DNA from 3 places in the Pseudomonas sp. NPDC090208 genome. Region 1 is predicted to be linked to each of the others. Evidence: predicted binding sites of a transcription regulator. Region 1 holds the regulator's gene; each other region holds the start of a gene.

Region 1 (10,251 bases):
TCGTAACTGGCAGGGTGGGTGTGCCTGATCTCGATGACTTCGACGCCGCGGCTCCTGGCCAGCCAGCGCATGGCGCTTTGCACGCTGTTGTAATCCAGATCGCTGATCAGCACCTGATCGCCCGGCTTGAGGCCGTTGTAGTTGCGAATCAGTGATTGCAAAGACTCGGAAGCGCAGCGCGTGAGTGCTACTTCATGAGCGGGAATGCCCAGCAGGTCGGCCAGATCGGTGCGAATGACTTCGCTGTCGTGGGTGTCGAAGCGCTGCCGTACATACACCGAGTTGCTGCGGTTCACGTACGCCAGATGCTGCCCGTAGGTGCGCAGCGCTTCCCGGGTCATGCGCCCGAAATAACCGTGCTCGAAGTTGAGCGGTCCTGGCTCTAGATCGTATTGGCCGGCGACTTCATGCCAAAAGGCTTCGTCGCGGGCCTGTTCGACAGCTGATTCCATTGCAGCGATTGAGGCACTGTTCATCGGGGCTACTCGCACTCGGTCAAAAAACGGTCAAGAGAAGCGGATAGGGGTCTTCAGCGAGTTCTGTCGTAGCGGCTCGCGAGGCTTGCTGCGCAATGGGTCGAGGAGGGCGGAAAGGCCGTTGTGGTCGATCTCGTGCATCAACGCCAGCAGACTGCCCAGTTCGCCCGGTGGAAATCCCTTGCGGGCAAACCAGTTCAGGTAGTCACCGGGCAGGTCCGCAATCAGCCGTCCCTGATATTTGCCAAACGGCATTTCCCGCGTCAGTAGAAGTTTAAGTTTCTCCGGGTTCATGGCTGTGCCGTCTGTCCTTTTCAGTGAACTTGAAAGATACGTGCATTCTGCAACTACGCCAACGCACAGATCATGCAGAAAGCGCGGCGAGGCTGTATCTTGATAAAAGTAACTGTATGAAAAATAACGATTTAATTTGTAGTTTCGACTGGCACGGGCGATGCAATTACTCAGTTATCGAGTGTTTTCATCGATCCGGTTTCTCGAATAACCTGCCAGAAAGGAACTGCAAAATGACGGATATCAATAAAGAAGCGATCTCGGTCCTCAACGACCTGATTGAAACCAGCAAAGACGGCGAGAAAGGTTTTCATACCAGCGCCGAAGACGTCAAAAACCCTGAAATCAAAGCGTATTTCCTTTCGCGCTCTTCGGAATGCGCCTCGGCGGTTCGTGAGCTCCAGGCCGAAGTTCGCGCCTTGGGCGGTGATCCGGAAAACTCTTCCAGCGCCGCTGGCGCGGCTCACCGCATGTGGGTCGAGCTGAAGGCCGCCGTGACGGGCAAAAGCGACGAAGCGGTGCTGAATGAAGTCGAGCGCGGCGAAGACCATGCGCTGAAGGCTTATCGCGATGCTCAGCAGAAGGCTATCGAAAAAGCCTTGCCTACCAACGTTGTCAGCCTGATCCAGCGCCAGCTCACTGGCGTGCAGGCCAACCACGACAAGGTCAAGGCGCTGCGTGACAGCGTGCGTCGGGCCAGCTGATTGGTTTGATGCCAGCCATAAAAAAACGCCAGATCAGTCTGGCGTTTTTTATTGGCTGCTGAACAGCTTGAGAGTGGGAGGGAGCCCTGCTCGCGAAGGCGTCGTGGCAGTCGCATCCGTAATGTCTGACCTGGCGCTTTCGCGAGCAGGGCTCCCTCCCACGGATAATTACCACCGCTTTCAGTAGCGCTGACCCAAGGCCTCACTCACCCTCATCAAACCTGTTGTTGATCAGCTCGATCAGACCTTCCAGCGCAGCCTGTTCCTGGTCGCCCTCGGTCAGCAGGTGTACGTCGGTGCCTTTACCGGCGGCCAGCATCATCACGGCCATGATGCTCTTGCCGTCGACCATGCTGTCGGGGCTGCGACCGATCTTGATCAGGCACGGGTATTTGCCGGCGACGCCAACGAATTTGGCTGCGGCGCGGGCGTGCAGGCCCAGCTTGTTGATGATGGTGATCTGGTGAGCGGGCATTGCGGTCGGGATCCTTTCAGCTGAGGTCGCGATGGCGGACCTGAACGTTCTTGAGCGATTGCTGCAGCACCCGACCCAGACGTTCGGTCAGGTAGACGGAGCGGTGGTGTCCGCCGGTGCAGCCAATGGCAATGGTGACGTAGGCACGGTTGCTCGCGGCGAAACGCGGCAGCCATTTGGTCAGATAGGCGCTGATGTCCTGAAACATTTCTTCGACATCCGGTTGCGCATCGAGGTATTCGGCCACCGGCTGGTCGAGGCCGGATTGCTCGCGCAGCTCCGGTTTCCAGTAGGGATTGGGCAGGCAGCGCACATCGAACACCAGATCGGCGTCCACGGGCATGCCGCGTTTGAAGCCGAAGGATTCGATGAGGAAGGCCGTGCCTGGCTCGGGTTTGTTCAGTAGGCGCAGTTTGAGCGTGTCACGCAGTTGATAGAGGTTCAGGCGCGTGGTGTCGATGGTCATGTCGGCCAGATCGATGATCGGTCCGAGCAGGGTCTTTTCATCACGGATCGCTTCGGCCAGCGAGCGGGTTGCGGTGCTCAGCGGGTGGCGGCGGCGGGTTTCCGAGAAGCGCTTGAGCAGCGTCGACTCATCGGCATCGAGAAACAGGACGTCGCACTGGATATGGCGACTGCGAACCTCTTCGAGCATTCGCGGAAAGCGGGTCAGATGGCTGGGCAGGTTGCGCGCGTCGATGGACACGGCCAGCAGCGGTTCAGCCAGCTCGGTATTGATCAGCGCGCGCTCGGCAAGCTCGGGGAGCAGGCCGGCGGGCAGGTTGTCGACGCAGTAGAAACCGCTGTCTTCGAGAACATCGAGGGCCGTGCTCTTGCCGGAGCCGGAGCGGCCGCTGACGATGATCATGCGCATGGTCAGTGACCGTTCTGTACGTGCAGTACGACGTTGTAGAGTTCGTCGGCGCTTTTGGCGCCCCTCAGGCTGGCGCGGACTTCGCTGCGGTCAAGCATGCTGGCGATCTGGCGCAGCAACTCCAGGTGCGCATCGGTTGCGGCTTCCGGGACCAGCAGGACGAACAGCAGGTCTACGGGAGCGCCATCGATGGCGTCGAAGTCGACCGGCGCATCCAGATGCAGGACGGCGCTGATCGGTGAGGTGCAGCCCTTGAGCCGGCAATGGGGGATGGCGATGCCGTTGCCAAAGCCGGTCGAGCCGAGTTTTTCCCGGGCAATGAGGCTCTCGAACACCAGCTGGCTGTCGAGTTCGGGAATTTCCCGGCCGATCAGGTTGGCGATTTGTTCGAGAACACGTTTTTTACTGCCGCCTGGCACGTTCACGAGTGAACGGCCAGGGGTCAGGATGTTTTCAAGTCGGATCATGGGTGGGGAGTGTCAGCGAGCGGCCGCACCTTTGAGGATGCTTTGCTGCTTTTCCTTATGCTTGAGCAATTGTCTGTCTAGCTTGTCAGTGAGCAGGTCGATGGCGGCGTACATGTCGTCATGTTCGGCGTTGGCAACCACCTCTCCTCCGTGGATATGCAGTGTGGCCTCGATTTTCTGCTTCAGTTTCTCGACGGCCATCGTCACCTGCACATTGGTAATCTTGTCAAAGTGCCCTTCGAGCTTTTTCAGCTTCAGCTCGACGTATTCGCGCAGGGGCTTGGTCACTTCCAGTTGGTGTCCACTGATGTTGACTTGCATACAGCTTCTCCTTCGTTGCCAGTGCATTAAGAGGCAGGCGTGGTGCCTGCCACTGGAACGCTGTGGCGGGTGACCTCTACATCAGTCGCTTGCGCTCGCTCGAAGGTGCGATCCCCAGGGATTCGCGGTACTTGGCGACTGTGCGACGGGCCACTTGAATGCCTTGTGCCTCCAGTAAACCAGCGATCTTGCTGTCGCTCAACGGCTTTTTCTGATTTTCCGCGGCAACCAGTTTTTTGATGATTGCGCGAATCGCCGTGGACGAGCACTCGCCGCCTTCGGAGGTGCTGACGTGGCTGGAAAAGAAGTACTTGAGTTCGTAGATGCCACGCGGGGTGTGCATGTATTTCTGCGTGGTCACCCGGGAGATCGTCGACTCGTGCATGCCCACCGCTTCGGCGATGTCGTGCAGGACCAGAGGCTTCATCGCTTCGTCGCCGTATTCGAGGAAGCCGCGCTGATGCTCGACGATCTGGGTCGCCACCTTCATCAGGGTCTCGTTGCGGCTCTGCAGGCTCTTGATGAACCAACGTGCTTCTTGCAACTGGTTGCGCATGAAAGTGTTGTCGGCGCTGGTGTCGGCGCGACGCACGAAGCCGGCGTACTGTGGATTGACCCGCAGGCGCGGTACGGCTTCCTGGTTGAGTTCGACCAGCCAGCGTTCGTTGTCCTTGCGCACGATGACGTCGGGGACGACGTATTCGGCTTCGCTGGACTCGATCTGTGAGCCGGGGCGCGGGTTGAGGCTCTGGACCAGTTCGATGACCTGACGCAGGTCGTCTTCCTTGAGCTTCATGCGGCGCATCAGCTGTGCGTAGTCACGGCTACCGAGCAGGTCGATGTAGTCACTGACCAGGCGTTGGGCTTCGGCCAGCCACTTGGTCTTGACCGGCAGCTGGCGCAATTGCAGCAGCAGGCATTCGCTGAGGGTGCGGGCGCCGACGCCGGCAGGTTCGAACTGCTGGATGCGGTGCAGAACGGCTTCGATTTCGTCCAGCTCGATGTCGAGCTCGGGATCGAAAGCGTCGAGCAGCTCTTCCAGCGATTCGTCCAGATAGCCCTGATTGTTGATGCAATCGATCAGGGTCACGGCAATCAGGCGGTCGGTGTCGGACATCGGCGCCAGATTGAGCTGCCAGAGCAGGTGGCTTTGCAGGCTTTCACCGGCGGACGTACGGGTGGTGAAGTCCCACTCGTCATCGTCGTTGCTGGGCAGGCTGCTGGCGCTGGTCTGGTAGATGTCTTCCCAGGCGGTGTCGACCGGCAGCTCGTTGGGGATGCGTTCGCTCCACTCGCCGTCCTCGAGGTTGTCGACGGTCGGCGCGGCTTCCTGATAGGTCGGTTCCTGGATATCGGCGTTGGGCTTCTGTTCGATGTTGTCGGCCATCGGGTCGGCATTATCGAAATCGTCGCCTTCTTCCTGGCGTTCCAGCATGGGATTGGACTCCAGCGCTTCCTGGATTTCCTGCTGGAGGTCCAGGGTCGACAACTGAAGCAAGCGGATGGCCTGTTGCAGCTGCGGTGTCATCGTCAGCTGCTGGCCCATTCTCAAGACTAGCGAAGGTTTCATGGCAGGGGCTTAACACCTTGTTCGCCGGCGCTCGTGCGCGCCATCCACTACTGGGCGCCAGAAGGCGCCAAATTAAGCAAATTATATGCCTGAAACCGAGGTGTTTGCCTAGGGTGCGAAGACAATTAATCCGGGGCTGGCGATGAGCGTATGTTGCCGGTCGCGTTCAGCCCCGTGCCGTTCCTTGATTACAGGCGGAATTCGTGACCGAGGTACACTTCCTTGACCAACTGGTTGGCCAGGATGGTTTCGGCATCGCCTTCCGCGATCAACTGCCCATCGTTGACGATGTAGGCGGTTTCGCAGATATCCAGTGTTTCGCGTACGTTGTGGTCGGTGATCAGGACACCGATGCCCTTGGCCTTGAGGTGATGAATGATTTGCTTGATGTCGCCCACGGAGATCGGGTCTACACCGGCAAACGGTTCATCCAGCAGGATGAATTTCGGCGCAGTGGCCAGCGCGCGGGCGATTTCAACACGACGTCGCTCACCACCGGACAGGCTCATGCCAAGGTTGTCACGGATGTGGGTGATATGGAATTCCTGCAGCAGGCTTTCCAGTTCCTTGCGACGTCCGGCGCGGTCGAGATCCTTGCGGGTCTCGAGGATCGCCATGATGTTGTCCGATACCGACAGTTTGCGGAAGATCGACGCCTCTTGCGGCAGATAGCCGATACCGGCGCGGGCGCGGCCGTGCATCGGCTGGTGGCTGACGTCCATTTCGTCGATCAGCACACGGCCCTGATCGGCCTGCACCAGGCCGACGATCATGTAGAAGCAGGTGGTCTTGCCGGCGCCGTTGGGGCCAAGCAAGCCGACGATCTGGCCGCTCTCGATGGACAGGCTGACGTCACGGACGACCTGACGACTCTTGTAGCTCTTCGCCAGGTGTTGGGCTTTCAGCGTTGCCATTACTGGGCCTTCTGCTGGTCGGTTTTCTTTTTCGGCTGGATCACCATGTCGACGCGAGGACGCGCCTCGGTCAGCTTGCTGCCTGTAGCGCGACCGGCGCTGGCGAGCTTGCGTTCCGTGTCATAGACGATTTTCTCGCCTTGCGTGGTGTTGTTGTCCTTGTCGACCACCTTGGCCTTGTCGATCAGCACGATGCGGTTTTGCGGCGCGTGGTACTGGATGGTGACACCCCAGCCTTGCACGGGCTTGGTATCGCCAGCGGTCTGCAGTTGCTCGAAGTAGGCCAGATTGCCGACCGAGGTCACGACGTCGATATCGCCGGCCGGGGTGCGGGTCATGGTCACTTTGTTGCCGGTGACCTTCATCGAACCTTGAGTGATGATCACGTTGCCCGTGTAGGTGGCGATACCTTGTTTGTCGTCCAGTTGAGCATCGTCTGCCTGAATGCGGATAGGCTGATCCTGATCATTCGGCAGAGCCCAGGCGCTAACGCTTCCCAGTGCTGCGCCCAGGCCAAGCAAAATAGGGAGGGTTTTAAGGAGCCTCATACTGTCCTCTTGCGTTCGATAGCAGGTGTATCCTGCTTTCTTTTAAATAGGCTTTCATACCCGTACCGGTGCTCACACCGTTGAATCCGTCGATTCTAACGGGTTGCGCAGTTTCCGCATATTGCTTCTGAGGGAATACTGTCATGCGGCTACTGGTGATGATCGTGGTGCGTTTTTTCTCGTCGGTGCGGTTGATGCGCACCGAATCGATCAGCTCGACATGGTCGCCGCCAGGGGACACCTCGGCGCGTACGCTCTGCACGTGCCAAGGGTATTCCGAACCGCGAAACATCTGCAGTACCGGCGTGGTCATCAGGGTGACGTCGGTGGCTTTCAGGTGTTCGACCTTGTCCGCCGTCATGTCGTATTGCATCCCGCCATCGGGCAGGTACTGAATGCTGTGGGCGTTCAGGGCGTAATAGTCGATGGCGCTTTCATCGACCGCCGTCTTGGGCTGGTCCATGAAGCTTTCCGGACTGATGTTCCAGTAGCCGACCGCTGCCAGCAGCAGGGCCAGCACGCCGAAGATCAGAAATGTACGAAACTTTTTGCTCAGCATAGGTGCACTTCTATAGGTAGGCGGCGTGGGCCGCTTCGAGATTGCCCTGAGCGTTCAGGATCAGCTCGCAGAATTCACGGGCAGCGCCTTCACCGCCTCGTGCCTGGGTTGTGCCGTGGGCATGCTGACGAACGAAGCCGGCGGCATTGGCCACTGCCATGCCCAGGCCGACGCGACGAATCACCGGCAGGTCCGGCAGGTCGTCGCCCAGATAGGCCACTTGTTCATAGCTCAGGTTCAGTTGCTGCAGTAATTCGTCCAGGACCACCAGCTTGTCTTCGCGGCCCTGATAAAGATGGGCGATGCCCAGGTTCTTTGCCCGGCGTTCGACCACCGGGGTCTTGCGGCCACTGATGATGGCCGTGGTCACGCCCGAGTTGATGAGCATCTTGATGCCCTGGCCGTCGAGGGTGTTGAAGGTCTTGAACTCGCTGCCGTCTTCCAGGAAGTACAGGCGGCCATCGGTCAGCACGCCGTCCACGTCGAAAACAGCCAGCTTGATCGCCTTGCCGCGTTGCATCAGTTCATTCATGTCGACGCTCATTTACATGACTCCTGCGCGCAGGAGGTCCTGCAGGTTGAATGCGCCGACCGGACGATCATGCTCGTCGACCACGATCAGTGCGCCGATCTTGTTGTCTTCCATGATCTTCAGTGCCTCGGCGGCGAGCATTTCGGCGCGCACGGTCTTGCCGTGTACGGTCATGACGTCGTCGATCACCGCCTGACGGATGTCGATGGGGCGGTCGAGCGTGCGACGCAGGTCGCCGTCGGTGAAGATCCCGGCCAGACGGCCGTCGGCCTCGACAATGGCGGTCATGCCCAGACCCTTGCGGGTCATTTCCATCAGCGAGTCGCGCAGCAGGGTGCCACGTGCCACTTGTGGCAGTTCGGCGCCGGTGTGCATGACGTGCTCGACCTTCAGCAGCAGGCGGCGGCCCAGCGCGCCGCCCGGATGCGAGAAGGCGAAATCTTCGGCAGTGAAGCCGCGTGCATCGAGCAGGGCCACGGCCAGTGCGTCGCCCATGGCGAGTGCAGCAGTGGTCGACGAGGTCGGCGCCAGGTTCAGCGGGCAGGCTTCGTGGGCAACGCGGGCGTTGAGGTTGACGTCGGCAGCTTTTGCCAGCGTCGAATCCGGGTTGCCGGTCAGGCTGATCATCTTGATGCCCAGGCGCTTGATCAGCGGCAGCAGGGTCACGATCTCGGCCGTGGTCCCGGAGTTGGACAGCGCCAGAATGATATCGGTGGCCGTGATCATGCCCATGTCGCCATGGCTGGCTTCGGCCGGGTGCACGAAAAACGCTGGCGTGCCGGTGCTGGCCAGGGTGGCGGCGATCTTGCGGCCGATGTGCCCGGACTTGCCCATGCCGACCACCACGACCCGGCCCTGGCTGGTCATGATCATTTCGCAGGCTTTGACGAAGTCCGCATCGATATGCGCAAGCAAACCCTCCACGGCTTCTACTTCAAGGCGGATGGTGCGTTGTGCCGATTCAATCAGGTCGCGGGCATTGGTCATGTAGGCAAGGGTCGGTCTGATAAAAAGGCCGCGATTATAGCGGCAATGTTGAAAAGCCTCACGCTTCATCGTAGCTCTTTGTTTATGGAAGGTATCGGTCCGTCAGTTCCGGTCCGGCACTGACCTTCGTCTCTCCAGGAAAATTCCACTGCACTGCAAATATTGCACGCTGATGAAAGCGGAGCGGTTGGTGCTTTGGCGGCGTACGACAGCGGTGTTATAGTTCGCCGCTTGTTCGGCCCCTCCAGACAGTGTGTCGTTCGTCAAGGACGCAGCATCTGAGAGACAGGCTGCATCGCAAGGAGTTTAGATGAGTGCCGATAACGCCTACGCGGTCGAATTGAAGGGTGTGTCCTTCAAACGCGGTACGCGCAGCATCTTCAATAATGTGGACATCCGCATTCCCCGGGGCAAAGTCACCGGCATCATGGGGCCGTCGGGCAGTGGCAAGACCACCTTGCTGCGGCTGATGGGTGCGCAATTGCGTCCCAGCGCCGGCGAGGTCTGGGTCAATGGCCAGAATCTGCCGCAGCTGTCGCGCAGCGATCTGTTCGATGCGCGCAAGCAGATGGGTGTCCTGTTTCAGAGCGGTGCGCTGTTCACCGATCTCGACGTTTTCGAAAACGTGGCGTTTCCGCTGCGTGTTCATACCAAACTGCCCGAAGACATGATCCGCGACATCGTCCTGCTCAAGCTGCAGGCGGTAGGGTTGCGCGGCGCGGTCGAACTCATGCCCGACGAGCTTTCCGGTGGCATGAAGCGGCGTGTTGCGCTGGCCCGGGCCATTGCCCTGGACCCGCAGATTCTCATGTACGACGAGCCGTTCGTGGGGCAGGACCCGATCGCCATGGGTGTTCTGGTGCGTCTGATCCGCTTGCTCAACGATGCCCTGGGTATCACCAGCGTGGTGGTGTCCCATGATCTGGCGGAAACCGCCAGCATCGCCGACTACCTCTACGTCGTGGGTGACGGGCAGGTGTTGGGGCAGGGCACGCCGCAGGAATTGATGCAGTCGGACAATCCGCGCATTCGGCAATTCATGACCGGGGAGCCGGACGGTCCCGTGCCTTTTCACTATCCGGCACCGGATTATCGCGAAGATCTGTTGGGGAAGCGCTGATGCGCAGAAAGTCATTCATGGATCGTGTACGCCTGATGGGGCGTTCGGCGATCGATATTGTTGCGGTACTGGGGCGTTCGGGGATCTTTCTGGTGCATGCCTTGCTGGGGCGCGGCGGAATCGGCGGCAGCTTTCAGCTGCTGGTTCGCCAGTTGTACTCGGTAGGCGTGATGTCGCTGGCGATCATCGTCGTTTCCGGCGTGTTCATCGGCATGGTCCTGGCCTTGCAGGGCTTCAGCATTCTGGCCAAGTACGGCTCCGAACAGGCGGTCGGGCAGATGGTGGCCCTGACCTTGCTGCGCGAACTGGGGCCGGTGGTCACGGCGTTGCTGTTCGCCGGTCGTGCGGGTTCTGCGCTGACTGCCGAGATCGGCAACATGAAATCCACCGAGCAACTTTCCAGCCTGGAA
Region 2 (10,251 bases), on a different contig from region 1:
CCGATCCGCGTCACCTCGGGCCTGATCGAGCACCTCAAGGGCAAGCCCGACGCGGTGATCATGAACGTGTCTTCGGTGCTGGCGTTCGTGCCGCTGGCCTTTACTGCCGTGTACAGCGCCAGCAAGGCGGCCTTGCACTCGTACACCCTGTCGCAGCGCTACATGCTGCGCAACACCTCGGTTCGCGTGTTGGAAATCGCGCCGCCATGGACGCAGACCGATCTGCTCAACAGCAATGACGAGCCGCGTGCCATGCCGCTGGGCGAGTTCATCGAGGAAACCCTGGCTGTGCTGGCCAGCGATGCCGACGAAATCCTCGTCGAGCGTGCCGTACCGTTGCGCACTGCCGCGGGCCCGGACGAACGGGCGTTTTTCAACGGTTTCAACGACGCGTTCGCAGCGGGTTGAAATAACAGCGACGGCGGCGGTGTCATTTGACGCTGTCGCCGTCGAACTTTTTGTTTCGCTGTCGCCGATTGGACCTAGAATCGATTTTTTCTGACGGACAGCCTGTTCATGCAAACCGTTGCTCTCATTGTCAGGCCCGACTTTCAGGTCATGAGCCTGGCGGCGCTCTCGGCGTTCGAATTCGCCAATGTGGCCGCTGAAGAGCGGCTCTACGACATTCATCTGCTGTCCGAGCACGGCGGGCTGGTGGCAGCCAGTGCGTTGTACACCTCGGTGTCGACCCAGGCGTTGGACAAGGCCGAATACGACACGGTGCTCATCAGCGGCGCCATGGACCGCTCGGATGCGACCCCGGCCATCAACGCCTTCCTGCTGCAGGCCTACGCCCGTTGTCGGCGGGTCGGAGCGCTGTGTGTGGGCGCGTTCGCACTGGCTGAGGCCGGCCTGCTTGATGGCCGTCGGGCCACGGTGCACTGGGCCCGGGCGCAGGAAATGCGGCGGAAGTTTCCGGCGATCAAGGTCGAGGAAGACCGCATCTACATCATCGACGGCAAGATCTGGACGTCGGCCGGCATGAGCGCCGCGCTGGACCTGACCCTCGGCATGGTGGAAAAGGACCACGGCGCCGAACTGGCGCGTAAAGTGGCGCAACACCTGGTGCTCTACCATCGCCGCGCCGGCGGTCAGTCGCAGCATTCGGCGATGCTGGAAATGAGCCCCAGCTCCGACCGCGTGCAGATGGCGCTGGACTACGCGCGGAAAAACCTGCGTCGCGAACTGTCGGTGGAAGAACTGGCCGATGCAGCGTGCCTGAGCCCGCGCCAGTTCAGTCGCACGTTCCGCGCGCAGACCGGCACTTCGCCGGCCAAGGCCGTGGAGAACCTGCGTCTGGAGGCGGCACGGCTGATGATGGAGCAGGGGCGGCTGCCACTGGAAACCGTGGCCAGCGAAACCGGCTTCGGCGATCGCGAACGCATGCGCCGGGCCTTCTTGCGGGTTTACGGGCAGTCACCGCAGTCACTGCGTCGCAGTTCGGGGCCGACGGTGGAGGTGTTTTAGGGCGGGGGAGTGGAGCAGCTTTTGATTCTGGCCGAAGGCCGTGGGAGGGAGCCCTGCTCGCGAAAGCGTCATGGCCGACACGGCGAGGCTGGCTGGCATACCGTCTTCGCGAGCAGGGCTCCCTCCCACAAATAATCGGTGTTGCCGGATTTGTAGCAGCCTGGCTTGCCAGTGTCTGCGATCCTGAGACCGCCGACGCCGGCAAGCCGGGCTACCCAAGACGAATCAATAGTCGTCGTCTTTGTCGAAACGGCGGGCTTCGCGTTGCAGGTGATAGACGAAACGCTCGACCTGACGCTGCACCAGCCCCGTCATGTTGTGGAAGCGCACACCGGCAAAGGTGGTGTTGAACTTCTCTTCAAAGTGCAGATGGCGCAGTTCCACCGAGGTGGTCATGCTGCCGATCGGCAGGGCCGCCATGAAGCGCTCGTACACCTGACCCAGCTGGATGCGGTCGGACACGTCGCCCTCGAAACGCAGCTTGCAACCGGTGGCGGAAATGTCCAGCAGTTTGCCTCTGAGCGGCGATTTGAGCTTGTCGCCCGCCAGTTCGATGTCGACCAGCGAAGCCAGTTTCAACGCAGCGCGGAATGCGTTGCGGCGCTGGTGATAGACGACTTCTTCGGGCAGCGGGCCGCGATAGCTGTGCGGGTCTTCGATGATGGTCATCTGGGATTTGACTTCCCAGGCCACGCGCACGCCTTCATGGAAGCCTTCGACGCGAAACGACTCGCCATTGGCCATGTAACGCTCGCCGTCGCGAGGGATCATCTCGTCCAGCGCCACGACGTTGGTGTCACGGTCGACTTCGATGACGTAACTCTGGAAGCGCTGGCTGCGTTCGTGGAAGGTGATGATCAGCGGATCATGGCTTTCCATCAGCAGTCGCAGGGTGGAGGCAATTTCCAAAGGCGTGGTAAGTACCTTTGGGGGCTGCGGAGTATCTTCCGCACTTAATGCATTCACGGTTCATCCATCTCCAGGCAAAAAACGACAGCGTGCGACTGCGGCATTTTGCCATCATGTTGCACACCTTGATACAAGAACTTACGCCTGGCTAAGCGGACGTGGTCTGGCTCTTCCCGATGTCGATCCGCGGCTGTCATACAGCGCCGGCGTGTCGCCACCGTTGAGGATTCTCAGTTGCTGGGCCGTGGTCAGCTGTTGCAGCTGGATCAGACTGCCATTCTGTTCGTTGGCTGCCTGACATTCGACCATCAGTGCGCTGAGCTCGTCGCCCGCTTTCAACAATGCGTCGCCTACCGACGAATGCCTGGCCACGTCTTCGAGTCCCGCGCGATTGGCGGGCAGGCCCAGGCTGGTCATCAGTTGGCTACGTCTGCGTCCGTGCTGTTCGAGCACGATCACCAACGCCTGTTTCTGCGCCAGGATGTGTTCCATTTCGACCATATTGCGACCGTGAAGGGCGATCGATTCAGCCTTCAGGATCTCCAGCAGGTGCCGGGTCGGCGCAATATCGTCCGTGATCAGTTGAAGCAACGTTGTGTCTTGCATCGCATGCCCTGGGATTCAAGCGTCCAGAAGCCCCTGCGCAGACCGGGGGCTAGCGCTGGGCTTCGAAATTAAGCAGTTTGTTCGCAACACGGTTGCTGTCGACCTTGTAGCTGCCGTCGGCGATCGCCTGCTTCAACTCGGCCACACGGGCGCTGTTGACGGCGGGCTGATCACGCAACGAGTCAGTGATCTTCTGCAACTGTTGAGCTTCACTGCTCAAATGTACTTTCTCACCGCTGCCACTGACGTTCGCGGAAGTGTCGGCCGTGGCGGTTGCCTCGGTCTTGCCTGCTTCCTTGCTGCCGGCGGTACGCGAAGTACCTCCAACGGTAGTGGCGCTATTCAAACGACTGAAGTCGATGACCATGATTGAAAACCTCTGGGTTCTTGGACGCTTGCCATTGTTTCGACCAAGCCCGGAATAACTTTAGGCTTTGTACGAAAAGTGGCTGCGCTCGGACAGGCGGCATTGAATACGGCCTTGCCTGACATGCGCTCGCGGACTTTCGTACAAACCCCAAGGCCAGTGCGAAAACAGTCGTCCATTGACTTCGCAGGGGGCGTGACGGTTCCGAGTGTAGAAAAAGCGCAAGCGTAGCGCCAGAGGTTCGACAGGTTTACATGGGCACCTCGACCTGCCCGGGGGCAACGATGTTGGCCTTGATGACCCGTTTGGAGTTCAGGTTCTTGACCCGTATCTGTTCGTTGAAACCGCCGTCGGACAAGGCCTCGCCGGGCATGCGCACACTCATCGAACCGCTGCGCGCGCTGATCACCACCTGATCGCCCTTGCGCACCATCTGCGGTTGCGCCAGGTGAACCGGTGTCAGAATCTGATCGATGACCGTTGGTCGGACAACTTTCTGCCCGACCGCCTGATCCAGCGAATCGAGAAAGCCCTGGCCGAGCAGGCCGACATCGCGTTCACGCATGGCGACGTCGCCTTCGCTGACGATGGCATCACGCTTCATCGGGCGCACCACGGTCACCACGTTGCGATAAAGATGTACCTGCGCGGGCACGAACACCGTCCACGGTGAGCTGCCTTCGCAGCGCAGGCGTACCGTCACGCGACCGACCGGTTGGGCCGGGCTTTCCAGGCTGGCTGTCAATTCCTTGTCGCAATGCGGCATGCGCAGGCGCGGGTCGAGCTGCTTGACTTCGATTTCATAGCGGCCCTGGGTCTGGCTGGTCGCCAGATAGTCTTCCACGGTGAATTCAAGAAAGCCCTGGGTGACGCCGATAAGTTGTTCAGGCATGGTCACGTTGTCCGCGCGGCCCAGGCCCGCGGTGCCCAGCAGACACACGGCAGCCAGCACGCGCAACAAGTTGCGGCTTGCGCGTTGGAAGTGTCGGGATACTGTCGTTAGTGTGTTCATGACGGGTAAATAGCAAGGCCCGTGCCGCTTGCCGATCCGGCAGTGCGCAATTGGTCGTTTGGGGAGGTGTGGTGCATGGCTGGTGTTTTGGATTCAGTGAACCAGCGCACTCAACTGGTAGGGCAGAACCGCCTGGAATTGCTGCTGTTCCGTCTGGACGGCAAGCAGTTGTACGGGATCAACGTGTTCAAGGTAAAAGAGGTGCTTCAGTGCCCGAAACTTACCCTCATGCCCAAATCCAGTCCGATCGTGCGCGGAGTGGCTAATATTCGTGGCGGGACGATCCCGATTCTCGATCTGTCGATGGCAACCGGCGCAGCGCCGCTGGCCAACATCGGCAACGCGTTCGTGATCATCACCGAGTACAACACCAAGATTCAGGGTTTTCTGGTGCATTCGGTGGAGCGCATCGTCAACATGAACTGGGAAGACATTCATCCGCCACCCAAGGGAACCGGTCGCGATCACTACCTCACGGCAGTGACGCGCATCGACAACCAGTTGGTGGAAATCATCGACGTGGAGAAGATCCTCGCCGAGGTGGCGCCGGTTTCGGAAAACATTTCCGCCGGTGTGGTGGATGCCGAAGTGCAGCACAAGGCGTTGTCGCTGCGGGTGCTGACGGTGGATGACTCGTCGGTGGCGCGCAAGCAGGTCACCCGTTGCCTGCAGACCGTGGGTGTCGAAGTGACGGCGTTGAATGACGGTCGTCAGGCACTGGAATATCTGCGCAAACTGGTGGACGAAGGCAAAAAGCCGGAAGAAGAGTTCCTGATGATGATCTCCGACATTGAAATGCCGGAGATGGACGGCTACACCTTGACTGCCGAGATCCGTAACGATCCGCGCATGCAGAAGCTGCACATCATCCTGCACACTTCGTTGTCCGGGGTGTTCAACCAGGCAATGGTGAAAAAAGTTGGAGCCGACGATTTCCTGGCCAAGTTCCGGCCGGACGATCTTGCCGCGAGAGTGGTGGATCGGATCAGGGCGGCGGATATCAGCTGAAGCGGACCTTCAGCTGTTCACATGATTTGAGAGGCGGCATGTCTACAGGTAATTTGGATTTTGAACAGTTCCGGGTCTTCCTGGAAAAAGCCTGTGGCATCTTGCTGGGTGAAAACAAGCAATATCTGGTTTCCAGTCGCCTGAACAAGCTGATGGAACAGCAGGGCATCAAGTCCCTGGGCGAGCTGATTCAACGCATCCAGACTCAGCCGCGCAGCGGTTTGCGCGAGCAGGTGGTGGATGCGATGACCACCAACGAAACCCTGTGGTTTCGCGATACGTATCCGTTCGAGGTGCTCAAGAGCAAGGTGTTGCCGGAGCAGATCAAGGCCAGCCCTGGTCAGCGTCTGCGGATCTGGTCGGCCGCCTGTTCGTCGGGGCAGGAGCCGTATTCGCTGTCGATGTCGATCGATGAGTTCGAGCGCAGCAATCCGGGGCAGTTGAAGTCCGGGGTGCAGATCGTGGCGACCGACCTGTCGGGCAGCATGCTCAACAACTGCAAGACGGGTGAGTACGACAGCCTGGCGATTGGCCGGGGGTTGTCGCCGGATCGTCTGCAGCGGTATTTCGATCAGAAGACGCCGGGGCGCTGGACGGTCAAGGCACCGATCAAGAGTCGCGTGGAGTTCCGTTCGTTCAACCTGCTGGACAGTTACGCAGCGTTAGGCAAGTTCGACATCGTGTTTTGCCGGAACGTGTTGATCTATTTTTCGGCCGAGGTGAAGAAAGACATCCTCATGCGGATTCATGCGACGCTCAAGCCTGGGGGGTATCTGTTCCTGGGGGCTTCGGAGGCGTTGAACGGGTTGCCGGATCATTATCAGATGGTGCAGTGCAGTCCGGGGATCATTTATCAGGCCAAGTGAGGTTTGGTGGTTGGTCAGGAAGGGCCCGCTTTGGCGGGCTTTTTTGTTTGTGGTGGTTTGGTGGTTTGGTGGTTGGGTACCTGAAGAGCAGATCTGTTTTTTTCTGCGATGGGGGGCATATCCGTTTCTTCGGTTATGGCGGCTGGCGGTTCCGCTCTTACAGCGGGTCACTTTTTCCAGGAGCCGAAAAAGTAACCAAAAAGGCCCTGCTCCTGGTTTGGCCCGACTGCGTCGGGTTCCCTCACTCCGGCGACGCTCCGTGGGCCCGCCGCGAAAGGGCCATCCCTGGCCCAACGCGGCTCTCGCGGCATCCATGCCGCTCGACCCACTCCGCGCCGCCTGCGTTCGGCCTGCACCCAAGTCGCGTTCGGCGGCGTCTGGAAGATCGCGCAAGAAAATCCAACGGCAACGGCAACGGCAACGGCAACGGCGAGGGGCATGCGCGGGCCCCTGTAGGAGCTGGCTTGCCCTGCGACCGGCGGGGAACCCGTCGTAAACCTTGGCGACTATGCCTGTCTGACACAACGCATTTACCGGATTGGCTGCCGCTTCGCGCCAGGTCGCGGGACAAGCCCGGCTCCTACAGCTTTTGATCTTGCTTTTGGGACGCGCCCGTCCAGACGCCGCAAACGCGACTTGGGTGCAGGCTGAGCGCAGGCGATGCGGAGTGGGCCGAGCGGCAGGATGCCGCGAGAGCGCCGGGACAGGGACGTCCGTTCGGCGCGTGCCCACGGAGCGTCGTCGGAGTGAGGGAATCCGACGAAGGAGGACCAAACCAGGAGCAAAGCGTTTTTGGTTACTTTTGGCGCTTTTCCAAAAGTGACCCGCTGTAAGAGCGGAACCGTAATCCTCGCCACCCAAAAAAACGGATATGCCCACAAACCCCACAGCCAACAAAAATCCGCTCTTACCGTACCCCTACAACAAACCAACAAACGCCGCCCCACCAAAAGAAACGGCAAAAAATCGGCACGCCCATTGCCGCTTTCCTCTTCCATAGCGGAAATCCCTTGCCGCTTTTCTGTCATGCCCTTTGCCAAACCCGCCTGAAACGCCCGGAATACGGGCCTGGAACAAACTGGCACGCCACTTGCTATCTCACTGTCACGAACATCTGGTTCAACCGGTAAAGGTTCCCGACATGAGCATCAGCTTCGACAAGGCACTGGGCATTCACGAAAAGGCGCTGAACTTCCGCGCCCAACGTGCCGAAGTGCTGGCCAACAACATCACCAACGCCGACACGCCGAACTACAAGGCGCGTGACCTGGATTTCTCCAAGGTCCTGGCGGCGGAAAGCGACAAGGCCAACAACGGCACGTTCGCCCTGAACATGACCAACAGCCGTCACATCGAAGCCGAAGGCGCCAGCACCGGCGATGCCGCGCTGATGTACCGCACACCGTCGCAACCGTCGCTCGACCAGAACACCGTCGACGCGCAGGTCGAGAACGCCAACTACGCGGAAAACGCCATCAACTTCCAGGCCAGCTTCACCTTGCTCAACAGCAAATTCAAAGGGCTGGTGTCAGCCCTGCGCGGAGAGTAATTCATGTCCCTATCCAATGTTTTCAATATTGCCGGTAGCGGCATGAGTGCGCAGAACACTCGCCTGAACACGGTGGCCAGTAACATCGCCAACGCCGAAACCGTCTCGTCGAGCCTCGACAAGACCTACCGCGCCCGTCACCCGGTGTTCTCCACCGTGTTCCAGGGGCAGGAGTCCGGGGGTAGCGCCTCGCTGTTCGAAGACCAGGGTCAGGCCGGCACCGGCGTGCAGGTCTCCGGCATCGTCGAAGACCCTTCCAACCTGGAAGCGCGCTACGAGCCGAACCATCCGGCAGCGGACAAGAACGGCTACGTCTATTACCCGAACGTCAACGTCGTCAATGAAATGGCAGACATGATCTCGGCCAGCCGCTCGTTCCAGACCAACGCGGAAATCATGAACACCGCGAAAACAATGATGCAGAAGGTACTGACCCTGGGTCAGTGATAAGGGGCGTTCAAGATGACCACTTCCGTCGATAACAGTACAGCCAGCGATTTCGTCAAATCGCTGCAGGGCATCGGCAGCACCAAGGCTGGCGATACCTCCACCGGCGCCAACTCCCTGGGCAAGGATGCGTTCCTGCAGTTGCTGGTCACCCAGATGCAGAACCAGAACCCGCTCGATCCGCAGGACAACAGCGAGTTCGTGGCGCAGCTGGCGCAGTTCAGCAGCCTGGAAACCATGCAGAACCTGAGCACCTCGGTCGATGCGATCGGCGGCATGTATCAGTCTTCGCAAGCGCTGCAGGCGTCCTCGCTGGTTGGCCGCAACGTGATCGTCGACTCCGGCTCCACCAACGTCGACACCAGCAAGGACATGACCGGTCAGGTCGTGCTGCCATCGAACAGCACCATCACCACGGTCAAGGTCTACGACGCGGACGGCGACGTGGTGCGCACCATCGACATGGGCGAGCAGAAGGCCGGCACCCAGAGCTTCACCTGGGACGGCAAGAACGACGCGGGCGAAACCCTCGAAACGGGCAACTACAGCTTCGTCGCCAACGGCACCCTGAACGGCAAGGCCACCAGCCTGACGACCTATCTGCCGGCTACCGTGAGCAGCGTCACCATGGGCACGGCGGGCAGCGCCATGACACTCAACCTGGCCAACGGCACCAACATTGCCTTGTCCAAAGTTCAACAAATCGGAATCTAGAGCCGACCAGACGGCGCAGGAGTGAAATATGTCTTTCAACATCGGTCTTAGTGGGCTCTACGCAGCGAACAAAAGTCTCGACGTGACCGGCAACAACATTGCCAACGTCGCGACGGTCGGCTTCAAGGCTTCCCGTGCGGAATTCGCCGACCAGTACTCGCAATCGATTCGCGGCACTTCCGGTTCGACCAACGTCGGCAGCGGCGTGCGCACCGCCGCGGTGACCCAGCAGTTCACCCAGGGTTCGCTGACCACCGGCACCGGCCGTGACCTGGACCTGGCGATCAACGGCAACGGCTTCTTCATGCTGAGCAACAACGGCGAGAAGCTGTACACCCGTGCGGGCAGCTTCCACACCGACAAGTCCGGCAACATCATCGACAACAACGGCAACAAATTGCAGGGCTATGGCGTTGATGCCAACGGCAACGTTGCCAATGGCGTGCTGACCGACCTGAAAGTGGACACCTCGAACATGTTGCCGCGCGCGACGTCGAGCATTTCCATCACTTCCAACCTGGATTCCTCCAAGGAAGTGGTGACCGGTGCTGCGTTCGACCCGGCCGACGTGTCGACCTATTCCACCTCGTTCAGCACCAAGATCTACGACAGCCAGGGCAACGAGCACACGCTGGATCAGTATTTCCGCAAGACCGGTACCAACTCCTGGACCATGTACAGCCTGATCGACAACCGCAACATTTCCGACCCGGCCACCGACCCGGTCGTGCCGGATTCGACCGACCTGACCTTCGACTCGTCGGGCAACCTGGTGACCACACCGCCTCCGACATCCACCGCCAACGTTGCGATCAACGCCGACGGTACCTTCAACATCAACAACTGGGTGCCGGCGCAGAAAAAGACCGTCGGTTCGACCACGACCTGGGCAGCCAACGGCGCGGCCGCATCGGCCAACGGCATGAAGCTGAACATGCTGGCGACCACCCAGACCAACGCGGCGAGCGGCGCATCGGCCAAGGATCAGGACGGCAACGCGACTGGCGAAATCAGCGCCATGAACGTCGATGCCAGCGGCAACCTGTTTGCCACCTACACCAACGGCGAATCGCGCACCATCGGCCAGGTTGCACTGACCTCGTTCGGCAACGTCGACGGTCTGGCTCCTGCGGGCGGCACCATGTGGCGTGAAACTTACGCTTCGGGCATCCCGGTCACCGGTGCTCCGCAGTCGGGTACGCTGGGATACCTTACCGGTTCCGCGCTGGAAGAATCCAACGTCGACCTGACCGGTGAGCTGGTCAACCTGATCAAGGCGCAAAGTAACTATCAGGCGAACGCCAAA
Region 3 (10,251 bases), on a different contig from region 1:
CTTCGTCCTGCACCCGGACTGGTTCGACGTGGTGGTGGCGAGCAACCTGTTCGGCGACATCCTCTCCGACCTGGGCCCGGCCTGCACCGGCACCATCGGCATCGCGCCGTCGGCCAACATCAACCCGGAACGCAATTTCCCCAGCCTGTTCGAGCCGGTCCACGGTTCGGCGCCGGACATCGCCGGCAAGGGCATCGCCAACCCCATCGGGCAGATCTGGTGCGGGGCGATGATGCTCGACCACCTCGGCCATCCGGAAGCCGGCGCGGCGGTGCTGGCGGCCATTGAAAGCGTGTTGTCCATGGGCCCGCAGGACGCGCCGCTGACCCGCGACATCGGCGGCACCGGCAACACCGAAGCACTGGGCAAGGCCATCGCCGCTGCGGTCTGAGCCGGAGAAAAACGTGCAATCTCCCGTTCGCCCAGCGCGATTCGGGAGATTGTTGCGTCGGGCTCTGGCATCGTGGAGGCATTCTTTTCGGCGCTTGCGAGAACCCCATGGCCCTGCTGTTCAAAGTCGACGACGAGCGCGGTAGCGCCTGGCAGTCACTGTTCGCCCAACATGCTCCTGACATCGACGTGCGCCTGTGGCCGGACACCGGCAATCCCGAGGACGTGCGTTACTTCGCCTGCTGGCAGCCGCCCAGCGATCTGCTCACCCGCCTCCCCAACCTCGAAGTGATCTTCGCCACCTCGGCCGGGGTCGATCAGTTCGACGCGGGCCAGTTGCCCGCACACATTCAGGTGGTGCGCATGCTCGATCCGGGCATCGCCCAGGGCATCGTCGAATACGCCTGTTTCGCCGTGCTCAGCCTGCACCGGCAGATTCCGCTGTACCTGCAACAGCAGCGTGAACGGCAGTGGCAGGATCACCTTTTGCAGCCAGCGAGTCAGCGTCGGGTCGGGGTCATGGGGCTGGGCAATCTCGGCCAGGCCGTGCTGGAAAGCCTGCGCCCGTTCGGCTTCGAGCTGCACGGCTGGGCGCGTTCGCAGAAGCATATAGACGGTGTCTGCTGTTATGCCGGCGACGAGCAACTGCCGGCGTTTCTCAGCCAGTGCGACATCCTCATCTGCCTGCTGCCGCTGACCGACGACACCCACGGCATTCTCGACGCCCGTACCTTCGCCGCGCTGCCCAACGGCGCCAGCCTGATCAACCTCGGGCGTGGCGGGCATCTGGTGGAAGAGGATCTGCTCACTGCGCTGGCGTCGGGGCAGTTGAGCCACGGGATCGTCGACGTGCTCAACGATGAACCGCCTCCCGCCGACCACCCGTTCTGGCAACACCCGCAGATCTGGCTGACTCCGCACATCGGCGCCATGACCTCGCCGCACAGCGCGTTCGAGGTGCTGCTGGCGAACATCCGCCGGCATCAACGCGGCGAAGCGATGCAAGGGCTGATTGAACGAGACAAAGGCTATTGAACAACCGCTCGGCAACACACTTCCCGGTGGGAGCGAATTCATTCGCGATGCGGCCAGTCAGGCGACATAGGTGTATCGGCCCAAATGCCCTTCGCGAATAAATTCGCTCCCACAAAGAGCCTTGGCGTTTGTTGCCCGACAAATGGGGGGGGTACCGAACGCATGGCCTGAAACGAAACATAACCTGTAGGAGCTGGCTTGCCCTGCGACCGACAACGCAGTCGTCGTAAGATCAGAACCCGGGGTTTTCCTGACACACCGCATTGGCCGGGTTTGCTGCCGCTTCGCGCCAGGTCGCAGGGCAAGCCAGCTCCTACAGGTTGCGCAGCGCCAGCCCCGACGTTAATACACATCCCGCAGATAACGCTTCTGCTCGGCCAGATAACGCAGGTGCTCGGCGGCGCTGTCTGCATCGAGGCCGCCGTGCATGGCGATGACCTCGCGCAGCGCCTGATCGACGTCCTTGGCCATATGCGTGGCGTCACCGCAGATGTACAGCTGCGCGCCGTCCTGCAGCCAGCGCCAAAGCTCGGCGCCTTGCTCGCGGATGCGTTGCTGCACGTAGATCTTCTGCGCCTGATCACGGGAGAACGCCAGGCTCAGATGGGTCAGCAAGCCATCCTTGTGCATGCCCTCTAGCTCATCGCGGTAATAGAAGTCGGTGGCCACATGCTGCTCGCCGAAGAACAGCCAGTTGCGCCCGGCATCGCCCCGCGCCCGCCGCTCTTGCAAGAACGCGCGGAACGGCGCCACGCCGGTGCCCGGTCCGATCATGATCATCGGCACGTCACCGTCGGCCGGCACGTGAAAGTGTCGGGTCGGTTGCAGAAAGATCGGCACCTCGCAGGCCTCGGCACGGTCGGCGAGAAAGGTCGAGGACACGCCCTTGCGCTTGCCGTAGCGCACCGCCGACACGGTCAGGTGCACCTGATCGGGATGTGCCTTGCTGCTGGAGGCGATGGAGTACAGGCGCGGCTGCAAGCGCTTCAAACTGCCCAGCAGCGCCTGCGGCTCACACTGCACTTTGCAGGTTTGCAGCACGTCGGCCAGTTGCCGGCCCCACAGCCAGTCCTTCAACTCGTCCTTGCGCGACTCACTCAGCAGGCTTTGCAACTCGGCATTGCGACTGTGCTCGGCGACGAAGTTCAAGGTATCGCGATGGGGCCGGGCGATCTCGAAGTGCTCGCTCAGAGCCTGATGCAATGGCATCTCGCCGACTTTCTCGACCTGCACCGGATGCTCAGCGGACATGCCGGTCAGGCTCAACAACTCGTCCACCAATGCCGGACAGTTGCGCGGCCAGACCCCCAGGGCATCCCCCGCTTCGTACTTCAGCGGTGCGTCCCCCAGGCTCAGGGCAAACTGGCGGGTGTCCTTGCTGGAGCCCTCACCATTGAGACGGGCATTGATCACCAATTGCGCCGGTTGCGGCCGCGCCCGGCTGGCCATTTCAGGCGACGCCGCTGTGGCTGTCGGTGCAACGACCTGCGCCACACTGACCGCCGAAATCGACGGCGTCAGCGCCTGCTGCAACTGGGTCAGCCAGGCATCGGCCGGGGCGTCATAGTCGGTGTCGCAATCCAGCCGTGGCAGCAGCGCCGAAGCCCCCAGGGCCTGCAAGCGCTGATCGAGGTTCTTGCCGTGCTGACAGAACTGGTCGTAATTCGGATCGCCCAGCGCCAGCACCGCGTAACGCAACGATTGCAGCGGCGCCTGGCGGGCACTCAGCGACGACCAGAACGGTTGGCCGTTGTCCGGCGCATCGCCGTCGCCAAAGGTGCTGCTGATCACGGCCAGATTGCCGATGCTGTCCAGTTGCTCGACGGCGAACGTCGCCATGTCGCTGACCGTCACGGCAATGCCTGATTCACGCAGGCGGCTGCCGAAGCGCTCGGCGAGGGCCTCGGCATTACCGGTCTGCGACGCCCACAGCAGGGTCAGGGCAGCGTGCTTCTGAGTCGATTCCACTGTAGGGGTTGGCGCAGCGGCAGGGGCCTGGCTGAACAGGCCGGCCAACACGCCGTCGAGCCACAACCGCGTGTCATTGGCAAACGGCGCATGGCCCGGCAGCACCGGCACGTCATCGCACGGGCTCGATTGCAGCGCGTTGAGAAAGCCGGCCAGCCAGGTCTTTTCCCGATCGTTCAACTGCGGCGCCGGCACATCGGCAATGCCGGTGATCCGGGCGAAAGTGGCGAGGCGCGACATGGCGGGCTCCTGATCAATGGATGAAGGTGAAGATGGCGGGCTTTCGCGTGCAGGCCCCTGCAAAAACTGATGATCGATCAGCTCGACCTTCTTCAGCGCCACCGCACAGACCTTGAATTCCGGCTGCAGCGAAATCGGGTCGATGGCGTCGTTGGTCACAGCGTTGATCGCCAGTCGCTCGCCGTACACGTCGTTCCAGTGAAACGGCGCAAAACAGTTGCCCGGCTGCACACGGTCGGTGACCACGGCGGGCAGTACGGCGTGGCCGCGCAGCGAGCGCACTTCGACGGCATCCTTGTCGCGGATGTTCAGCGCCGTGGCGTCCTGCGGATGGATTTCCACGAACGGGCCGGGGTTGAGTTTGTTCAGGGTCGGCACCTTGCCGGTCTTGGTCAGGGTGTGCCACTGGTGTTGCAGGCGCCCGGTATTGAGCAGCAGCGGGAAGTCGGCGTTAGGCATTTCCACCGCCGGCATGTGCGGGCGGGCATGGAACACGCCTTTGCCGGACGCGGTGGCGAAGACGATGGCCGGGCGCTGGCCTTGCTCATCCAGGGTCAACCGCTGGCTGACTCCGTCGTTGAGGTAGCGAATCGGGTTGCGTGTGCCGCTGGCTTGCGGCGCACAGGGCCATTGCAACGAGCCGTCACGCAGTCGCGCATAGCTGGCGCCGCGAATGTCGTAGCCGGTCTTCGGGTTCCACGCCTGTTTGATTTCCTCGAACACCTCTTCGGCCGAGGCGTAACTGAAGCCGTCGGCGAAGCCCATGGCACAGGCGACCCGGGCAATGATCTGCCAGTCCGGCAGCGCATCGCCCGGTGCATCGACGGCTTTCTGCGTCAGATTGAGGTTGCGCTCGGAGTTGATCATCACCCCCTCGCCTTCGGCCCACAGTGCGCCCGGCAACAGGATGTCGGCGTAGCGGTTGGTTTCGGTGTCGAGAAACGCATCTTGGGTGATCACCAGTTCGGCAGCCTGCAAGGCTTCGATCACCGTGCTGCGGTTGGCGACGCTGGCGACCGGGTTGGTGCAGATGATCCAGCAGGCCTTGATCGCGCCATCGCGCATCTGCTCGAACAGGTCGATGGTGCCGCCGCCGACCTGCTGACGCAGGCTGCCGCGCGGGATGCCCCAGAGCTCTTCTATATAGAAGCGGTCGGCATCCACCAGCACCGAGCGCTGCCCCGGCAGGCCCGGCCCCATGTAGCCCATTTCCCGACCGCCCATGGCGTTGGGCTGGCCGGTGAGGGAAAACGGCCCGCTGCCGGGACGACAAATCGCCCCGGTCGCCAGGTGCAGGTTGCACAGCGCGTTGGTGTTCCAGGTGCCGTGGGTGCTCTGGTTCAGGCCCATGGTCCAGCAGCTCATCCACTCCGGCGCCTGGCCGATCATCTGCGCCGCCTTGCGGATGCCAGCCTCGGCCAGGCCGGTGATCTGCGCCACGTTGCTTGGCGTGTAATCGGCGAGAAACGCCGGCATGGCCTCCCAGCCCTCGGTAAATCCGGCAATGAAGGCGTCGTCGATGTCGCCGTTTTCCAGCAACAGGTGCAGCAGGCCGTTGAGCAGCGCCAGGTCGGTACCGGGCTTGATCGGCAGAAACAGATCGGCCTTGTCCGCTGTGGCGCTGCGCCTTGGATCGACGACGATCAGCTTCGCCCCTGCCTTGATCCGGTCCATCATGCGCAGGAACAGGATCGGGTGACAGTCGGCCATGTTGGCGCCGATGACGAAGAACAGATCGGCCTTGTCGAAATCGTCGTAGGAACCGGGCGGGCCGTCCGAGCCCAGCGACAGTTTGTAGCCGCTGCCGGCGCTGGCCATGCACAGCCGCGAGTTGGATTCGATATGCGGCGTGCGCACAAAGCCCTTGGCGAGTTTGTTGGTCAGGTATTGCGCCTCCAGCGACATCTGCCCGGACACATAAAAGGCCAGCGCATCCGGTCCGTCGCGGTCGAGGATGGCGCGCAGGCGGCGGGCGGTTTCGTCGATGGCAGCGTCGATATCACTGCGCACCGGGTCCTGACTGCGCTGATGGCGCAAATAGGCCGATTCCATCCGCCCCGACTCGGCAATCGCCTGGCCGCAGGTGGTGCCCTTGGTGCAGAGACGGCCGAAGTTGGTCGGGTGGCTCTTGTCGCCACTGACCTTGATCACCCGGTTGTTCTCCACCTGCATGACGATGCCGCAGCCGACACCACAATAAGGACACACACTGCGCACGCTGTTGCTGGCCATGTTCACTTTCCCGAAAGCAAAAAAAAGACGCCCTGTTCTCCTCCGTCGAAAAACGGGGAGCACACGGCGCCTTTGTCGTGAAGATGGCAATCGGCGTTGACTGCCTGTGCGCAGGGTTTTGCAAAGGACGGGCCAGTCACAACATATGCAGGCTGCGGCGATGTGGATTTTGTGGGAGGGAGCCCTGCTCGCGAAGGCGGTGGGTCAGGCAACGCCGCATCAACCGGGCTGACACGTTCGCGAGCAGCGCTCCCTCCCACAGAAGATCGAGGTTGGCTCTACCGGCCTGATTCGGCTTCACCATGGGGCGATCCGGCCGCAATCGCACCGATTTTGTGCCCTGCACCATCCCCCTGTAGGAGCTGGCTTGTCCTGCGACCGGCTGCGCAGCAGTCGTAAATCCAGCAAACGCGGTTCGCCTGACACACCGCATATGCAGGATTTACGACGGGTTCCCCGCCGGTCGCAGGACAAGCCAGCTCCTAAAGGAATTACGCCGTTCGCGGGCTGGCACACCCCTTGCTTCGTCCCTGACAAGTCCAGCCACACATGCGCGGCGGGCGGCCCCGAACGGTCAACGATGATCGCTCACCGGGCTCAGCAGGTTGCACCGACACTGTGGTCGCGTGGCAACCCATAAAAGAACAGGCAAAGGCGCCTGGAACCGATCGGTTCCGGGCGCCTTTTTTTTGCTTTCAAAAAACCTGATTGGCCTTGGCCGGGACTCGCTATGAACACCACAGTCGCCTCTCTCAACGATGTGCCCACCCTGATCGTCGTCGGCAACGGCATGGTCGGTCACCACTGCGTCGAGCAACTGATCGCTGCCGGCGCCCTGGAGCGTTATCGCATCCATGTGTTCGGCGAAGAAGGCCAGCGCGCCTACGACCGCGTACATTTGTCCGAGTACTTCGGAGGTCGCGATGCCGAGTCGCTGGCCCTGAGCGATGCGGCTTTATATGAGCAACCCGGCCTGAGCCTGCACCTCGGCGTGCCGGTACTGGAAATCGACCGCGTACGCCGCGAGGTGATCACCGCCAAGGGCGCCTTCGCCTACGACAAGCTGGTGCTGGCCACCGGTTCGTACCCGTTCGTGCCACCGATTGAAGGCGCCGAGGGTCACTCGCGGCTGGTCTATCGCACCCTCGACGATCTGGACACCATCCGCGCCGCTGCCAGCAACGCGAAACGCGGCGTGGTGGTCGGCGGTGGCCTGCTCGGCCTGGAAGCGGCCAACGCGCTGAAGTCCCTTGGACTGGAAGCCCATGTGGTGGAATTCGCGCCACGGCTGATGCCGGTCCAGCTCGACGACTTCGGCGGCGCCGCATTGAAGGCACGTATCGAAGCGCTGGGCGTCGGTGTGCATCTGTCCCGCGCCACGCAGTCGATCAGCGCCGGCGAAGACTATCGCTACCGGATGAATTTCGCCGGTGATGAATTTCTCGAAACCGACCTGATCGTCTTCTCCGCCGGTATCCGCCCGCAAGACGCCCTCGCCCGCCAGTGCGAACTGGAACTGGGCCCGCGTGGCGGCATCGCCATCGACGAACACTGCCGCACCAGCGATGCCGACATCTTCGCCATCGGCGAATGCGCGGCGTGGAACGGCAGCGTTTTCGGCCTGGTGGCGCCGGGCTATCAGATGGCCCGCAATGTCGCTGCACAATTGTGCGATCAGGACGCCGAGCCGTTCTTCGGTGCCGACATGTCGACCAAGCTGAAACTGCTCGGCGTCGACGTCGGCTCCATCGGCGACGCCCACGGTGCCCTGACCGGCGCACGCAGCTACCGCTATATCGATGAAGCGACCGCCAGCTACCGCCGTCTGGTGGTGTCCGCCGACGGCAAGCAGGTGCTCGGCGCGGTGCTGGTCGGCGACAACAGTTATTACGACACCCTGCTGCAATACGCGCAGAACGGCATCACCCTGCCGGCCGATCCGTCGAGCCTGATCCTGCCGCAGGGTGAAGGCGCGCCGACCCTCGGTGCAGATGCCCTGCCGGCCACGGCGACCATCTGCTCCTGCCACAACGTCAGCAAGGGCGCGATCTGCTCGGCCATCGACAGCGGCTGCACCGACCTCGCCGGGATCAAGGCCTGCACCAAGGCCGCAACCGGTTGCGGCGGCTGCTCGGCGCTGCTGAAAAGCGTGTTTGAACACGAACTGACCGCCCGTGGCGTGGCCGTCGACAAGAGCCTGTGCGAACACTTCGCCTACACCCGTCAGGAGCTGTACGCCTTCGCCCGGGTGGAAAACATCGAAAGCTTCGACGCCATGCTGGCTCGCCACGGCAAGGGCCACGTCGGCTGCGATATCTGCAAACCGGTGGTGGGCTCGATTCTCGCCTCGTGCTGGAACCGGCCTATCATGGAGCCGTCGCTGGTGCCACTGCAGGACACCAACGACACCTTTATGGCCAATATGCAGAAAAACGGTACCTATTCGGTGGTGCCACGCATCCCGGCGGGCGAGATCACCCCGGACGGCCTGCTCGCCATCGGCGCCGTGGCGAAAAAATACGACCTCTACACCAAGATCACCGGCGGCCAGCGCATCGACCTGTTCGGCGCGCAGCTGCATGAACTGCCGGACATCTGGGCCGAGCTGATCGCCGCCGGTTTCGAGACCGGCCACGCTTACGGCAAATCGACCCGCACGGTGAAATCCTGCGTCGGCAGCACCTGGTGCCGTTACGGCGTGCAGGACAGCGTGCAGATGGCGCTGACCATCGAGGATCGTTACAAGGGGTTGCGCTCGCCGCACAAACTCAAGTTCGCCGTGTCCGGCTGCACCCGCGAATGCGCCGAAGCGCAGAGCAAGGACATCGGCGTGATCGCCACCGAGAACGGCTGGAACCTCTACGTGTGCGGCAACGGCGGCATGCGTCCGCGCCACGCCGAGCTGTTCGCCACCGACCTGGATGACGAAACGCTGATCCGCTACATCGACCGCGTGCTGATGTTCTACATCCGCACCGCCGACAAGCTGCAGCGCACGTCGGTCTGGCGCGAGTCGCTGGAAGGCGGGCTGGATTACCTCAAGGCGGTGGTCATCGACGACAGCCTGGGTCTGGCCGCCGAGCTGGAAGAACAGATGCAACTGGTGGTCGACCGCTACGAATGCGAGTGGGCCAACGCCCTGAAGAGCCCGGAAAAACTCAAGCGCTTCCGCACCTTCGTCAACGACAAGGCGGCCGACCCGGACATCCGTTTCGTCAAGGAACGCAGCCAGCGCCGCCCGGCGCGGGCCCATGAACTCAACCTTATCCCTGTCGAGGAGATCGCACGATGAGCACATCCCATGCACTGCTGATGGATATTCCCCGCACCCAGACCTGGCGCGCGCTGTGTACGCGGGAGGATCTGGTGCTCAATTCCGGCGTGGTGGCGCTGGCGGGTACGACTCAGGTGGCGCTGTTCGAGGTCGCGACCCTGGGTGGCGCGCCAAAGCTGTTCGCCGTGGACAACCGCGACCCGGCGACCGGGGTCAATGTGATCGGCCGTGGCCTGATCGGCAGCCTGGCCGGCGATCTAGTCATCGCCTCGCCTTTATATAAGCAGCATTACCGCCTGGAAGATGGCACCTGCCTGGAAGACCCGAGCCTGAGCCTGCGCACCTGGCCGGTGCGGATGGTGGGGGATGTGGTGGAGATTGATTTGGGGTGATGCGCTACGGAGCGGTGCGTGCTGTCTGCGTTTGATTCTGGCCGAAGGCCGTGGGAGCCGGCTTGCTGGCGAATGCGTCGGGGCAGTCAACCCAGCAGTGTTTGATCTGCCAGGGTTCGCCAGCAAGCCGGCTCCTACAGTATTGGCGCGCCCGACGAACCGTGTGGGAGCGAATTTATTCGCGATGGTCGTACGGCTGGCGCAGATCCGTCGCCTGGGACACCGCATCGCGAATGAATTCGCTCCCACAGGACTGTAGGAGCTGGCTTGCCCTGCGACCGGCGACATAGTCGTCGTAAAACCGGTAAATGCGATCTGCCTGTCACACTGCATTTACCGAGTTTGCTGCCAGTGCCCGGCAGGTCGCAGGACAAGCCAGCTCATACAGGGCAATTGCGCAAAAAATCGCAGGCACAAAAAAAGCGACCCTAAGGTCGCTTTCTTTGTCGTATCGAGGAGTTCAAGGGCCTCGATACTCAATATGGCGCAGCGGACGGGACTCGAACCCGCGACCCCCGGCGTGACAGGCCGGTATTCTAACCGACTGAACTACCGCTGCGCGTAACACCTTTCAACGAGTGGTGGGTGATGACGGGATCGAACCGCCGACCCTCTGCTTGTAAGGCAGATGCTCTCCCGGCTGAGCTAATCACCCTTGTCTCTCGGTGTGGCGCGCATTCTACGGAGCGATCCAACCTCTGGCAAGCACTTTTTCAAATA

The links. Region 1 encodes sigma-54, which starts transcription at its own class of promoters, with help from an activator protein. Its sites were predicted from a motif close to ANTGGCATNNANNTTGCTNT; they were not measured.
Region 2: flgB (flagellar basal body rod protein FlgB) is a predicted target of sigma-54. The motif match lies at 7,313-7,332, and genes of this name have one in related genera.
Region 3: nirB (nitrite reductase large subunit NirB) is a predicted target of sigma-54. The motif match lies at 6,372-6,391, and genes of this name have one in related genera.

The regions. Positions count from the first base shown of each region.
Region 1 is NZ_JBIVCU010000002.1:132,357-142,607, forward strand. It holds gene ACIPL0_RS03610 (aminotransferase class V-fold PLP-dependent enzyme) at 1-452, opposite strand, end outside; gene ACIPL0_RS03615 (DUF3820 family protein) at 507-770, opposite strand; gene ACIPL0_RS03620 (PA2169 family four-helix-bundle protein) at 1,004-1,474, shown strand; gene ACIPL0_RS03625 (HPr family phosphocarrier protein) at 1,677-1,949, opposite strand; gene rapZ (RNase adapter RapZ) at 1,966-2,823, opposite strand; gene ptsN (PTS IIA-like nitrogen regulatory protein PtsN) at 2,826-3,290, opposite strand; gene hpf (ribosome hibernation-promoting factor, HPF/YfiA family) at 3,303-3,611, opposite strand; gene ACIPL0_RS03645 (RNA polymerase factor sigma-54) at 3,688-5,181, opposite strand; gene lptB (LPS export ABC transporter ATP-binding protein) at 5,370-6,095, opposite strand; gene lptA (lipopolysaccharide transport periplasmic protein LptA) at 6,095-6,643, opposite strand; gene lptC (LPS export ABC transporter periplasmic protein LptC) at 6,630-7,202, opposite strand; gene ACIPL0_RS03665 (KdsC family phosphatase) at 7,213-7,746, opposite strand; gene ACIPL0_RS03670 (KpsF/GutQ family sugar-phosphate isomerase) at 7,747-8,721, opposite strand; gene ACIPL0_RS03675 (ATP-binding cassette domain-containing protein) at 9,032-9,841, shown strand; gene mlaE (lipid asymmetry maintenance ABC transporter permease subunit MlaE) at 9,841-10,251, shown strand, end outside.
Region 2 is NZ_JBIVCU010000007.1:64,532-74,782, reverse strand. It holds gene ACIPL0_RS13755 (SDR family oxidoreductase) at 1-408, shown strand, start outside; gene ACIPL0_RS13750 (GlxA family transcriptional regulator) at 517-1,467, shown strand; gene ACIPL0_RS13745 (flagellar brake protein) at 1,693-2,433, opposite strand; gene ACIPL0_RS13740 (flagella synthesis protein FlgN) at 2,515-2,982, opposite strand; gene flgM (flagellar biosynthesis anti-sigma factor FlgM) at 3,032-3,349, opposite strand; gene flgA (flagellar basal body P-ring formation chaperone FlgA) at 3,600-4,361, opposite strand; gene ACIPL0_RS13725 (chemotaxis protein CheV) at 4,437-5,369, shown strand; gene cheR (protein-glutamate O-methyltransferase CheR) at 5,408-6,235, shown strand; gene flgB (flagellar basal body rod protein FlgB) at 7,377-7,784, shown strand; gene flgC (flagellar basal body rod protein FlgC) at 7,788-8,231, shown strand; gene flgD (flagellar hook assembly protein FlgD) at 8,247-8,945, shown strand; gene flgE (flagellar hook protein FlgE) at 8,974-10,251, shown strand, end outside.
Region 3 is NZ_JBIVCU010000006.1:260,886-271,136, reverse strand. It holds gene ACIPL0_RS13140 (tartrate dehydrogenase) at 1-391, shown strand, start outside; gene ACIPL0_RS13135 (2-hydroxyacid dehydrogenase) at 499-1,425, shown strand; gene ACIPL0_RS13130 (molybdopterin-dependent oxidoreductase) at 1,768-5,865, opposite strand; gene nirB (nitrite reductase large subunit NirB) at 6,596-9,157, shown strand; gene nirD (nitrite reductase small subunit NirD) at 9,154-9,531, shown strand; tRNA gene ACIPL0_RS13115 (tRNA-Asp) at 10,014-10,090, opposite strand; tRNA gene ACIPL0_RS13110 (tRNA-Val) at 10,111-10,186, opposite strand.